2 regions of the Arthrobacter sp. TJ-263 genome follow, and region 1 is predicted to be linked to the other one. Evidence: predicted binding sites of a transcription regulator. Region 1 holds the regulator's gene; the other holds the start of a gene.
What was found. Region 1 encodes HrcA, which represses chaperone genes, less so after heat shock. Its sites were predicted from a motif close to TTNGCACTCGNNNNNNNCGAGTGCNAA; they were not measured.

Region 1 (6,477 bases):
CGGTCCGCAGCACGTCGGCCGAGGGACCGGTGATGGTCAGCTCGTTGCCGCGGGCATGGAGACCGACGCCGGGGAAGGAGTCCTCGATCAGCCGCAGCGCCTCGTCGTTGGATCCCAGCGCCTGCACCATCTGCTCCGTCGAGTCGAAGAGGAACACCCTGGTGTCGAGTCCTGCCGCGTTGATGCCTGTTGAAGTTTCGCTCATACCTCGGCCGTCCGGCCTTCGATCGCCCCTCATCCGAATTGTCGTACTGGTGTCGTACGGGTGGTTCCGTCCCGTGTCCGCCCATGAGGCAGGGATGCCAATGATACGCCACCCCGCCTGTCCCGGTCCTTCCGTCAACATGTCCCGTGCGCTCCCCATTCCCCGGGAGGGGCCGGAATGCAAGCCGTTTCTCGGGCTGTCCCTCGGCCGCCCGTCGGTCCCGGAATTCATAGCGAATAGGCCACGGCTTCGTATCGATCAGGTTTCAGTCATCCCCAGTGTCGGTATTCGACCCGGCACCGCTGCCGCCCTGTGCCAAGCTGAAACAGGTCCACCCTGAGCAGTCCGCCACCGCCCGCGCCAGGGTCGGAGCCGCCGGAGCACACCCCGGGACCACACCACCTGTTGCCGGGAACCACCGATCGTCCCGCGCGCATTCGACGGAAGGAGGCAAGCATGAACCACCAGGACCCGCTGAGGAAGAACCGGCTGGGGCTCGGCGGCATCCTCCTGGCCTCCGGTGCCGTGCTGCTGGGGACCGGCGCCTTCCTCCTCCCCGATCTGGGGCTGCCGTCGAGCAATGCGCAGATGGCTCCCCTTCCCGATCCCCGCGCGACGACGACGGACGAGCGCGCCGCCACCGATCCACCCGATGAGGCCTCGGGGCGGGGCCCCACCGAGGGCCCGTCGGACACCGCCCGACCGCTCGTGCCCGTCTACTGGCTCGGCGCCGACGACGGCGCCGAGCGGCTCTTCCGCGAGTACCTGGCCGCGCCGGAGGATTCAGCCGGCGATCCGATCGCGGATGCCGTCCGGCTGATGACCTCGGCGCAGCCCCTCGATCCCGACTACCACTCGTCCTGGCGGGCGGCTTCGAACGTCAGCTCATCCGTCTCGACGAAGAACGTCATCACCCTCGACATCTCCTCCGACGCCTTCCCGCGGCGCCTCGACGAGGAGCAGGGGCGGCTGGCACTGCAGCAGCTCGTGTACACGGCCACTGCGGCGGCCTCGGACGCGGGGCTGATCGCGGGCGGCGAGGCGAGCTCGGTCGTCGTGCTGGTCGACGGCGCGGCGGATCACCGTGCCTTCGGGTCCATCGACCTGGGCGGGGAATGGACCCGGGATACCGCGACCCTCGCGCCACTGTGGATCATCGATCCGCAGGAGGGTGTGCAGGTCGACTCCGGGAGCCTGACCATCCACGGGATCGGCCCGGCCTCGGAGGACGAACTGGCCTGGCGGATCGACCGAAGCGTCGACGGATCGGCGGAGGGTGGCACGGAACTCTTCCGGGACGGTTCCGTCGACATCACCCCCCAGGACGGCGCCCCGGGTGCCTACTCGTTCCCGGTGACCCTGCCACCGGGGCGGTACGAGATCACCGTCTCGGTTTCCTCGGACGACGGGGAGTCGGCGGACTCGAAGACCGTCGTCGTCGACTAGCGGACGGACTCGCGCGACGCGGACTACCAGCGCCCGAGCAGGTGGTTCAACAGCACCAGGGCCGCAGGGCCGGCCGTCGAGGAGCGCAGCACGTGCGGGCCCAGGCGCGCAGCATCGGCTCCGGCGGCGCGCAGCTTCCCCAGTTCCGCCTCACTGATCCCACCCTCCGGTCCGACGACGACGGCCGTCGAGGTCCCGTGCGACGGCCCGCCCGCGAGCAGCGCGGACACCTGGTCGGCGAGCGGGAGGTCGGCGTCCTCGTGGAGGACGATCATGCGGTCGACGGTCTCCGCCCACGCGGCCAGCCGCGACGTGTCCATCACGGCATGGACCTCGGGCACGAACGAGCGCCGCGACTGTTTCGATGCCGCCGACACGAGCGACACCCACTTCTGCCGGCCCTTCTCGGCCTTGTCGCCGCGCCAGCGCACGATGCTCCGCTCGGCATGCCAGGGCACGACGGCGTCGATCCCGAGTTCGGTCGCCGCCTCCACGGCCTGCTCGTCGCGTCCGCCCTTGGCGAGGGCCTGGACGAGGATCAGCCGGTGCCGCGGTGCGGGCTCCTGGCCGGCCGTCTCCACGGCGACCTCGACGGTCCCGCTCCCGACGGCCGTGATGACGCCGCCGATCCGGAAACCGGCACCGTCGGAGACATCGAGGTGCTCGCCCGCGCCGAGGCGGCGGACGGTCGCAGCGTGCCGCCCCTCGTCCCCGCCGAGCACGAAGACACTGCCGGGGGTCGCCGCACGGACCGCCTCACCCGGTCCGAAGAACAGGGGACGCGTCATGGTCAGCGGTTCCCGAGCCGCTCCCGCAGGCGGGCGAAGACACCGGAGCCGCTGCTGGCCAGCTGGCCGTCGGTGTACTCCTCGTTGCGCAGCTCGGCCAGCTTGCGCAGGAGCTCCTCCTGCTGCGGGTCCACGTTGCGCGGGGTCTCGACGTTGAGGTGGACCCGCAGGTCACCCCTGCCCTGGCTCCGCAGGTGCGTGACGCCGAGTCCCCGCAGGGTCAGGATCTCGCCGGGCTGCGTGCCGGGCTTGATATCGAGCTCCTGGTCGCCGTCGTAGGTGTCCAGGTGCACCGTGGTGCCGAGCGCCGCCGCCGTCATGGGGACGCTCAGTGTCACGTGCAGGTCGTCGCCGTCGCGCAGGAAGGTGGAGTCGGTGGCGACCCGGATCTCGACGTACAGATCGCCCTGCGGTCCGCCGGCCGTCCCGGCCTCGCCCTGGCCGGCCAGCTGGATGCGCGTGCCGGTGCTGACGCCCGCGGGGACCTTGATGGTCAGGGTGCGGCGGGCGCGGACGCGGCCCTCGCCGCTGCACTCGTGGCAGGGGCTGGGGATGACGGTGCCGAAGCCCTGGCAGGTGCCGCAGGGGGCGCTCGTCATGACCTGGCCGAGGATCGAGCGGACGGCCCGCTGGACCTGGCCCGACCCGCCGCAGATGTCACAGGTGCGGGGTGAGGTGCCGGGCTGGCAGCAGCTGCCGTCGCAGGTGGGACACGTCTCCGCGGTGTCCACCTCGATCTTCTTGTTGGTGCCGAAGACGGCGTCCTTCAGATCGATGCGCACGTTGATGAGCGCGTCCTGTCCCCGACGCGTCCGCGAGGGGGCGCCGGCCTGCTGGCCACCGCCGCCGAAGAAGGTCTCGAAGATGTCCTGGAAGGCGAAGCCCGAGCCCGAGTACCCGGCGCCGTAGCCGCTGTCCGTCCCGTTCTCGTTGCCGGTGGTGTCGTAGACCCGCCGCTTCTGGGGGTCGGACAGCACCTCGTAGGCGTGGCTGACGCGCTTGAACTCCTCCGACGCGTCCGGACCCGGGTTCACGTCGGGGTGGAGCTTCCGGGCGAGCTTGCGGTACGCCTTCTTGATTTCCTCCCCGGTTGCACCCTGCGCTACACCGAGGACCTCATAGTGATTACTCACTCGTACACATCACTTCCTGTTGAACGTTCTGTCATCTGCTCGCCGGCTGTGCCGGCGGAAAGGCCGTGGTCGGCCGTGGGCGGCCGTCGACTACCCAGAACCGCTGCCCGCTCCCGTGTTATTCCTCGAGGATCCTCGAGAGGTAGCGGGCGACGGCGCGCACCGCCGCCATCGTCGTCGGGTAGTCCATGCGGGTGGGGCCGAGGATCCCGAGCTTCGCTCCGGCATCCGGTCCGTACCCTGTCGCCACCACGGAGGCCTCCGACAACCCTCCGTAGGGGTTCTCGCTCCCGATCCGCACCGAGATGCCGCGCGCGTCGTATTCCATCTCCGACAGCAGCCTCAGCATGACCACCTGCTCCTCGAGAGCCTCCAGGACGGGGCCGATGCTCAGCGGGAAGTCCCCGGTGGAGCGGGCCAGGTTGGCCGTCCCGGCCAGCAGGATGCGATCGTCCCGTCCGAGCCCGGCGAGCTGTTCGAGTGCCCTGACGATCGTACCCCCGTGGGCACGGAGGCCTGGAGGGAACTGCGAGAGGGCGAGGCCGAGCTCACCCGGGAGCGCCGCGAGCTTCACGCCCGACACGGCGGACAGGATGCGCTGCTTGAGCTCGGCGAGCTCGGACTCCTCGATGTCCGCGTGGGTCCGTACGATGCGCTGCTGCACGGTGCCGTTCGTCGCGATCAGGACGACGAGGATCTGCTGCGGGGCCAACAGCACGCATTCGATGTGCCGCACGGACGCCCCGCCGACGCGGGGGAACTGGACGACGGCCACCTGGTGGGTGATCTGCGCGAGCAGCCTCACCGTGCGGTCCATGACGTCGTCGAGGTCCTCCGCACCCTCGAGGAGGGTCTGGATGGCCTTCTTCTCCGGCGCGGACAACGGCTTGACCTCGGAGATGCGGTCCACGAACAGGCGGTAGCCCTTGTCGGTGGGGATGCGTCCCGAGCTGGTGTGCGGCGCGGTGATCAGGCCCTCCTCCTCGAGGACGGCCATGTCGTTGCGGATGGTGGCCGAGGAGACGCCGAGCCGGTGGCGGTCCACCAGGGCCTTGGACCCGACGGGCTCCCGGGAGTGGACGTAGTCCTCGACGATGGCCCGGAGCACCTCCAGGCGTCGCGGTTCACTCATTCCTGTGTCACCTCCGGCTCCGTTCCTCCCCTGGGCTCGCGTGGCAGGCGGGTACCCCCACGGTTAGCACTCGACACGCCCAAGTGCCAAGTCTAGTACGTCCGCTTCGATTGTTAGCATTGGGATCCCGGGCTGCGGCAGACCGTCGGAGCCCCCGTGGGAAGGACACACCCGGGATGGACTACAGCTGGGGAGCCCGCGACCTAGCGGCCCCGAAGCGGGTGGAACTCGCCGATGTCCCTGTGGAGAAGGACATGGTCCTCGAGGACGTCCAGAGCGGATTCGTGGGCGCGGTGGTCCGCGTCGAGAAGTCCGGCGGTCTCCACGTGATGGTGCTCGAGGACCGGCGCGGCAAGACGCGCACGTTCCGGCTCGGCCACGGCTTCCTCCTCGACGGACGCCCGGTCCACGTCGTCGCTCCCGTCCCGGGCGCCGCCCGCACCGCCGCCCGCACCGCCAACCGCACCGCCTCCGGCTCCGTGCGGGTGGAGAACGCGAGGGCCAGGACCGCCCGCGCGAGCAGGATCTGGGTGGAGGGCCAGCACGATGCCGAGCTCGTCGAGAAGGTGTGGGGCGACGACCTGCGCCTGGAGGGGATCGTCGTCGAGCCGCTGCACGGCGTGGACGACCTGGAAGGCGCCATCCGCGCCTTCGGCCCCGGTCCGCAGCGCAGGCTCGGCATCCTCGTCGACCACCTGCTCCCGGGCACCAAGGAATCCCGGATCGCGCAGCAGGCGATGACCGCTCCCGGGGCCCGCGGCAACGTGCTGATCGTCGGCCACCCGTACGTGGACGTCTGGCAGGCCGTGAAGCCGACGGCGCTGGGCCTGGCGGCCTGGCCCGTGGTCCCCCGCGGCCAGGACTGGAAGACGGGCATCCTGGCCGGTCTCGGCTGGCCCCACCACGACCAGGCCGCCGTGGCCAACGGATGGAAACGCATCCTCGGCCGGGTCAGCACCTACGCGGATCTGGAGCCTTCCCTGCTGGGCCGGGTCGAGGAAGTGATCGACTTCCTCACCGCGGCTCCGGGCGGTTCCTGAGCCGGGCGGTCCCGGCCACCACGTATCCTTGGATCACACTCCGGGGGAAGTTCTTCGACAGCCAGCAAAGGAATCCACGTTGTCCAATACCGCCGACCGCCAGCACCACGGACGGAGCGAGTCGCAGCCCGCATTCGAAGGCACTCCGGCGAACGCCCTTCCCCTGACGGCGTCGGAGGATCGCCAGTTCGCGACCCTGGCCCACTTCGGAGGGATCCTCGGATTCATCCCCTCCCTGCTGATCTTCCTCATCTTCAAGGATCGCGGCCCGTTCACGGCCCAGGAGTCGAAGGAGGCGCTGAACTTCACGCTCCCTCCCACGATCCTCGCGCTGGTTACCTGGCTGCTCTCCCTGGTGCCGGTCGTCGGCGGGGTGTTCGCCGTCGCCAACGCCCTCATCTGGCTGACGATCACCATCTTCTCGGTGAACGCCGGCATCCAGGTGAACCGCGGCCGGCCCTACCGCTACCCCCTGAACCTGCGCCTCATCCGCTGAACCACCGACCCGTTCCGGATGGGTCGGTGGGCGGCCACCGGCTCAGTCGGGCAGCAGCCGGCGCACGACGGCATCCGCGAGCAGCCGACCCCTGAACGTCAGGACCACGCGACCCGCGAAGGCCGCCGCCGGCTCGACGAGCCCGTCCGCGATCAGGCCCGCGACGGCCCGACGGCCCGACGACGTGAGGGTGTCGGCGGCAAGCCCCTCCCGCAGGCGCACCCGCAGCATCACGTC
Region 2 (6,477 bases), on a different contig from region 1:
TGGTGAGGAACAGGCCTGCGATCGACGCTGCGTTCTGCAGGGCCGAGCGGGTGACCTTCACGGGATCGTTCACCCCGGCGGCGAGGAGGTCCTCGTACACGCCGGTGGCAGCGTTCAGGCCGTGGCCTGCAGGCAGGCCACGGACCTTGTCGACGACGACGCCGGGCTCGAGGCCGGCGTTGAAGGCGATCTGCTTGAGCGGTGCGTCGATGGCGACGCGGACGATGTTCGCGCCCGTCGCCTCGTCGCCCGTGAGCTTGAGGTTGGCGAACGCCTTGGCGCCGGCCTGGATGAGGGCCACGCCACCACCGGCGACGATGCCTTCCTCGACGGCAGCCTTCGCGTTGCGGACGGCGTCCTCGATGCGGTGCTTGCGCTCCTTGAGCTCGACCTCCGTTGCGGCGCCGGCCTTGATGACTGCAACGCCGCCGGCCAGCTTGGCCAGGCGTTCCTGCAGCTTCTCGCGGTCGTAGTCGGAGTCGGAGTTGTCGATCTCGGCGCGGATCTGCGCCACGCGTCCGGCGATGGCGTCGGCGTCGCCGGCACCCTCGACGATGGTGGTCTCGTCCTTGGTCACGACGACCTTGCGGGCGGTACCGAGCAGGTCGAGGGTAGCGGTCTCGAGCTTGAGGCCGACCTCCTCGGCGATGACCTGGCCACCGGTGAGGATGGCGATGTCGGCGAGCTGCGCCTTGCGACGGTCACCGAAGCCCGGAGCCTTGACGGCGACGGACTTGAAGGTGCCGCGGATCTTGTTGACCACGAGGGTCGCGAGGGCTTCGCCTTCGATGTCCTCGGCGATGATGAGCAGGGGCTTGCCCGACTGCATGACCTTCTCGAGGACTGCGACGAGATCCTTCACGTTGCTGATCTTCGAGTTCACGATCAGGACGTAGGGGTCCTCGAGGACCGTCTCCTGGCGCTCTGCGTCGGTGACGAAGTAGCCCGAGATGTAGCCCTTGTCGAAGCGCATGCCCTCGGTGAGTTCGAGCTCCAACCCGAAGGTGTTGGACTCCTCGACCGTGATGACGCCTTCCTTGCCCACCTTGTCCAGGGCTTCGGCGATGAGGGCGCCGATCTCGTCGTCACCGGCGGAGATGGAGGCCGTGGCAGCGATCTCCTCCTTGGTCTCGATCTCCTTGGCGGAGGCGAGCAGTTCCTCGGTGACGGCCTGGACGGCCTTCTCGATGCCGCGCTTGAGGCTCAGGGGGTCGGCGCCGGCTGCGACGTTGCGCAGGCCTTCCTTGACCAGGGCCTGGGCGAGCACGGTGGCGGTGGTGGTTCCGTCGCCTGCGACGTCGTCCGTCTTCTTGGCGACCTCCTTGACGAGCTCGGCGCCGATCTTCTCGAACGGGTCGTCGAGTTCGATCTCCTTGGCGATGGACACGCCGTCGTTCGTGATGGTGGGGGCACCCCACTTCTTCTCGAGCACGACGTTGCGGCCACGAGGGCCGAGGGTCACCTTGACGGCGTCAGCGAGGATGTTGAGGCCCCGCTCGAGGCCGCGGCGGGCCTCTTCATCAAAAGAAATGATCTTGGCCATACGGCTTAGGTCCTTTCGGGACGGTTGCATTTCAGCATGTGAATGCTTGCCTGCGTGTGGTGCCCGCGACGGCCGGATGAAGCCGGAACGATCTCTTTCACGTTCCTGCTCCACCCCCACCACAGAGGTTTGCCTGCTTCACGCGCCACGCACAGTCTTAGCAGTCTGCGCGCGCGAGTGCTAACTCAATAATTAGCACTCCCACCCTATGAGTGCAACCCGCCTGGGCCACCCGGTGGGGATCGTCAGGGCGTCCGGCCGGTGATGTCCTGATGCCGTGGTGCGGACATCCGCAAGGGCACAGGTCGAGCGGACCACGTGTCCGGGGAGGCACAGTGTCGTCGTCAGCAGGCGGTCCGGACCCTGAGGAGTCCGCCGCGCAGGAGGGACCGACGCGCCGGCAGGTCGGGCGCCGAACGGCCCCGGCCGCTGTGCCCCGACCCGACGGTGTCGTCGGCGGGCCGGCCTCCGGCGCTGCCCGGCGGACGCTGCCCCGGACGCCCTGCAGGGTCCGCCGGCTACTGGAACTCGGGGCCGAGGACCACCGAGATGGCCGGCGAGATACCGACGCTCTCGACGAGATTCGCGATGTCGAGGTCCGCGGCCACGGCTTCCGCGTCGGTCCGCTGCTCCTCGCCGTTGTAGAAGACCACGGAAGCGTCCACGGGGACACCGGCCCAGTTCCCGGGGAGGGCGGACGTCCATCCGGCCGAAGCAAGCCGACCGGCCGCCACGGCCGCCAGGCCCGGCGTCCCCGTGCCGTTGAGGACGTTGACGGTCTGGGCCCGGTCCGCGGCGTCCGCGCCCTCGGAGGCGTCCGCGGACGCGCCGTCGGTCGCGGTCCCGCCCGGCCCGCTCGTGGCTCCGGCGGATGCGGTGCCCGAGGGTTCCGACGTCGCGGAGGCTCCGGGGCTCGACGTCGGCGTCACGCCGGCGTCGGCCGCTCCCGTGAAGCCGAGGCGGGGCAGAAGGAAGAACGACCCCAGACCGACCAGGAGCGCCAGGACCCCCGCGGCGATCTTGAGGGCGAGGCCGTTGGACCGTGCCGTGATGAGCCGCTCGCGGTGGACTCCCTGGCGCGCGGACGATGCCGGGACGCGGTCGAACTCGTCCCGTGGGTGATCAGTCATGGATGGGGGTGGTCCTTCGCTCGTCGAGAATGGCGGGACGTGCTAGATGTCCGCGCCGAGCCGGCGGGCCGAGCGTGCCTTCTGCCGGGTGGACCGGAGGCGCCTCAGCCTCTTGACGAGCATCGGATCGTGGGCGAGGGCCGCTTCGGTGTCGATGAGGGCGTTGAGCGCCTGGTAGTAGTGCGTGGCGGACAGGCCGAAGAGATCCCGGATGGCCTGCTCCTTGGCGCCGGAGTACTTCCACCATTCGCGTTCGAGGGCGAGCATCCGCTGCTCGCGGTCGCCCAGGGCCAGCCGGTCGTCCGTCCCGGACGTCGCGTCATCCGAATGCCGCTGTGGCTCGGCCATCTCTTTTGTGCCTTCCGTCAGCGGTCATAACTGTCATCCCATGATAATCGGGAATGACAACACTGTCATTCGGACGATATGATCCGGCTGCCCGGGCGAGAATGGGGTCATGACCTCCGCCGACCCCACTCTGTTCGACCTGCCGGACACGCCTGCGGGCGGCCGCGGGACCGGCACCGCGGAACCCCGGACCGACGGGCACCCGGCCCCGAACCCCTCGGTCTTCCCCTTCGCCGCCCCGGCCCGGATCGAGGACCTCGTTCCCGCCGACTGGGCGGCCGCGCTCAAGCCGGTGGAGCCCGTCCTCCACCGCCTCGCGGTGTCCCTGGCGGAGGACCTCGACGGCGGACGCCGGGTCCTGCCCGATGCCACCCGGATCCTCCGGGCCTTCACCACGCCGCTGGACGGCGTCCGGGTGGTTCTCGTGGGGCAGGACCCGTACCCCACGGTCGGGCACGCCGTCGGGCTCAGCTTCGCCGTCGATCCGCGGACCCGGCCGATCCCCCGCAGCCTGGCGAACATCTACCGTGAACTCGCCTCCGACGTGGGCGCGCAGCCGCCCGCATCGGGCGATCTGTCCGGCTGGGCCGAGCAGGGTGTCCTCCTGCTCAACCGTGTGCTGACGGTCCGCGCCGGCGAGGCGGCGTCGCACCGGGGGTTGGGGTGGGAGGAGGTCACCGACGCCGCCATCCGCGCCCTCGTGGCGCGGGGCGGGCCGCTCGTGGCCATCCTGTGGGGCAAGGACGCACTCCGCCTCAAGCCGCTGCTCGGCCCGACGCCGACGGTCGAGTCGGTGCACCCCAGCCCGCTCTCTGCCTCCCGCGGGTTCTTCGGCTCCCGGCCCTTCACCCGCGCCAACGAACTCCTGACCCGGCAGGGCGCCGACCCCATCGACTGGACGCACACGGCGGGCCGGACCGGCTGACGCGGCCCCGCGGGGCGACGGCGTCGCCGCGCGGCATCCCGAGGTGTGCGGCTATCGCCGCCGGTTCCGCTGCCGCTCGTCGGAGCTGAGCTTCCGCGTGAACGGCCGCGCCAGGTTGTCGCCGAGGACCACGCCCGCCGCGATCGCCAGTACGACCGTCAGGGCGTTGAAGAGGCCGAGCGCGCCGTCGGAGACGATCTCCGACTCGATGGTGAGCATGTACATCGAGCGGAAGATGGACAGCCCGGGGTAGAGGAACAGCACCGCGGGAACCGCGACCACGAGCTGGGGGGCACCCAGGCGGAGGGCGACGACGCGCGAGAGTCCACCGATCAGGACGGCGGCGAGGGCCGGCGCCAACCGGTACCCGACGCCCGCCGCGACGGCACTGATCATCAGGAGATACCCGGCGACGGCGACGAGCGACGTGGGGAGCACGAGCTTCACGTCGGTCTGCTCGGCGATGCAGATCATGGCCACGGCGATGAGGACGAGCACCGCGACCAGCGGCCACGGGTACTGGCTGCCGGACGATTCGAACACCTCGAGTTCGGGGATCCCGATCGCTGATCCGGCCACGAGCGCGACGGCGATCCCGGCCACGAGCGCCGCGAAGACGAGGATCGCGGAGAGGTACCTGCCTGCGGCCGTGACCGGGAACCCGTTGATGGCGTCCTGTGTGGCCGAGACGAGCCGACCCGTCGGCAGGAGCAGCAGGATGCCGCCCACCACCACCAGCGCCGGCGTGATGGGCACCTCGAGCCACCAGAACAGCATCGCGATCAGGGTGATCAGCGCGGCAGAGGTGGCGACGGAGAAGAACTCCGGGACGCGCCACTCCCCCAGCTTGCGGCTGACGAGGTCGACGAGGATGCAACTGATGAAGCCGACCAGCGAGCCGAGCAGGGTCCCGCCGACGAAGGCCACGATGGCGGCGGAGAAGATGCCGAAGGCGGCGGTCACCATCCAGCGGGGGAAGGGCTTGGGCCGGTGGGTGATCTCGTCGAGTCGCTGGGCGGCCTCGGTCCGGGAGACCCCGCCGTCGGCGATGTCCGAGACGAGCCGATGGATGGCCGTGAGGCCTGCGTAGTTGTTCGTCCACGAACGGACCACCCGCAGCACCGTCGTCGGCGTCTGGTCCTTCGCGGAGTAGTTGATGATCACGGACTGGTTGGTGATGTCCACCTCGATGTGGTCGAGGCCGAACGCAGCGGTGACGGCGATGATGCTCGTCTCCACCTCCAGGGCGCCCGCGCCGTACCGGAACATGGTCTCGGCGAGGTTCAGGGCGAAATCGAGGGCCTTGCGGGCACCGGCGTCGGGGCCCCCGACCTGGATCATCGGGTTCGCGTAGGGGCTGCCGGCGAGCCGCTCCACGATGCTCATCGCCTGGGTGGGTGGAGCTTCGCCCTGCACGAGGCGGCGGAGCACGTTCCGAGCCGCCGCGTTGGACCGGCTCGACGACGGCACGCTCCGCGGTGTCGTCGGAAGCGCGTCCGTGGGGCTCGCGGCGGGCTGCCGCTGGCGGGACGACCGGGGGACCCTCGGTTCCGACGCCGGGCGCTTCGGTGGAGCCCCGGCCCTGGCGCCCTTCCTGACGGCACCTCCCTTGCCCGCCGCCAGCTGACGCTTCTCGTCGTCGGACGGGTCGAACGGGCGTTGGATCACCGGGAGTGCCTCCGCCACGGGCGACGGATCAGGGGGCAGGAGCCCGTCCGCCGGGGTCGAACCGTCTGTCACAGCGGCCTTTCATGCGTCGATCACAGCGCCCTCTGCGGGCCCTTGCTCAGTAGAACGGCTGATGCGTGCGTCGCCAGTGGATCTGGCGCGCCACACGCTCCGCGATCGTGTTCCACACACGATATTTCCAGCCGCTGACCACGAGGTCGTAACAACCGGCGAAATCCGTCACCGTCTTGGTGAAACTCGTCTTGAACAGCCCGAGGCCGTGGAACGGGTGGTCCTTGTCCTTCAACCGGTCGCCCGGCGGGGTGCCGCAGAAGTCGTACTCGACGATCCCGAACTCGTCCTTGAGATCGGTGATGGCCCGCCACTGCACGAGATGCGAGTCCCCGTACTGGGTCCTCCCCGGTCGGGACCCGCCGTCCTTGTAGGTGCCCTTGGTGCCGTAGTTGACCACGAAGGCACCGACCGAGGGCTGCCCGTCCTCGTACACGAAGTAGAAGCGGCCCTGCCCTGCGTCGACGAAGTTCTGCCAGAAGCGGCTGTAGTACTCGAACGAGCGCATCCGGGCGGTCGAGCGATCCTCGATGTGCGCCATGAGCGAGTACATGGCCTCGAAGGTCTCCTGCGTCGGCTCCATGCGCCGGACCTCGACGCCCTCCCGGATGGCCCTGCGGATCGCATTGCGACCGCGTGAGTGGAGGTTCCGCAGCAGCTGGTTCGCGTCCGGGGTGGTGTCCAGCAGCGCCGTGCTGTCGTTGGGCTGCAGGTTGAAGGTCTTGACGAGCCCCGCCGACTGCAAGGCCTCCCGCACCTCCGGACCGTCCACGAGGTCCGGTTCCACCTTG

Region 2: groL (chaperonin GroEL) is a predicted target of HrcA. The motif match lies at 1,701-1,727, and genes of this name have one in related genera.

What each region holds. Positions count from the first base shown of each region.
Region 1 is NZ_JBZCNE010000001.1:571,981-578,457, forward strand. Features, by position in the region: gene AC4D2F_RS02680 (PhoH family protein) at 1-205, opposite strand, end outside; gene AC4D2F_RS02685 (GerMN domain-containing protein) at 662-1,651, shown strand; gene AC4D2F_RS02690 (16S rRNA (uracil(1498)-N(3))-methyltransferase) at 1,675-2,439, opposite strand; gene dnaJ (molecular chaperone DnaJ) at 2,442-3,572, opposite strand; gene hrcA (heat-inducible transcriptional repressor HrcA) at 3,691-4,704, opposite strand; gene AC4D2F_RS02705 (DUF3097 family protein) at 4,881-5,744, shown strand; gene AC4D2F_RS02710 (DUF4870 domain-containing protein) at 5,824-6,240, shown strand; gene hemW (radical SAM family heme chaperone HemW) at 6,283-6,477, opposite strand, start outside.
Region 2 is NZ_JBZCNE010000002.1:756,307-762,783, forward strand. Features, by position in the region: gene groL (chaperonin GroEL) at 1-1,543, opposite strand, end outside; gene AC4D2F_RS14035 (LytR C-terminal domain-containing protein) at 2,062-2,673, opposite strand; gene AC4D2F_RS14040 (DUF3263 domain-containing protein) at 2,716-3,021, opposite strand; gene AC4D2F_RS14045 (uracil-DNA glycosylase) at 3,131-3,946, shown strand; gene AC4D2F_RS14050 (threonine/serine exporter family protein) at 3,998-5,686, opposite strand; gene AC4D2F_RS14055 (lipid II:glycine glycyltransferase FemX) at 5,733-6,477, opposite strand, start outside.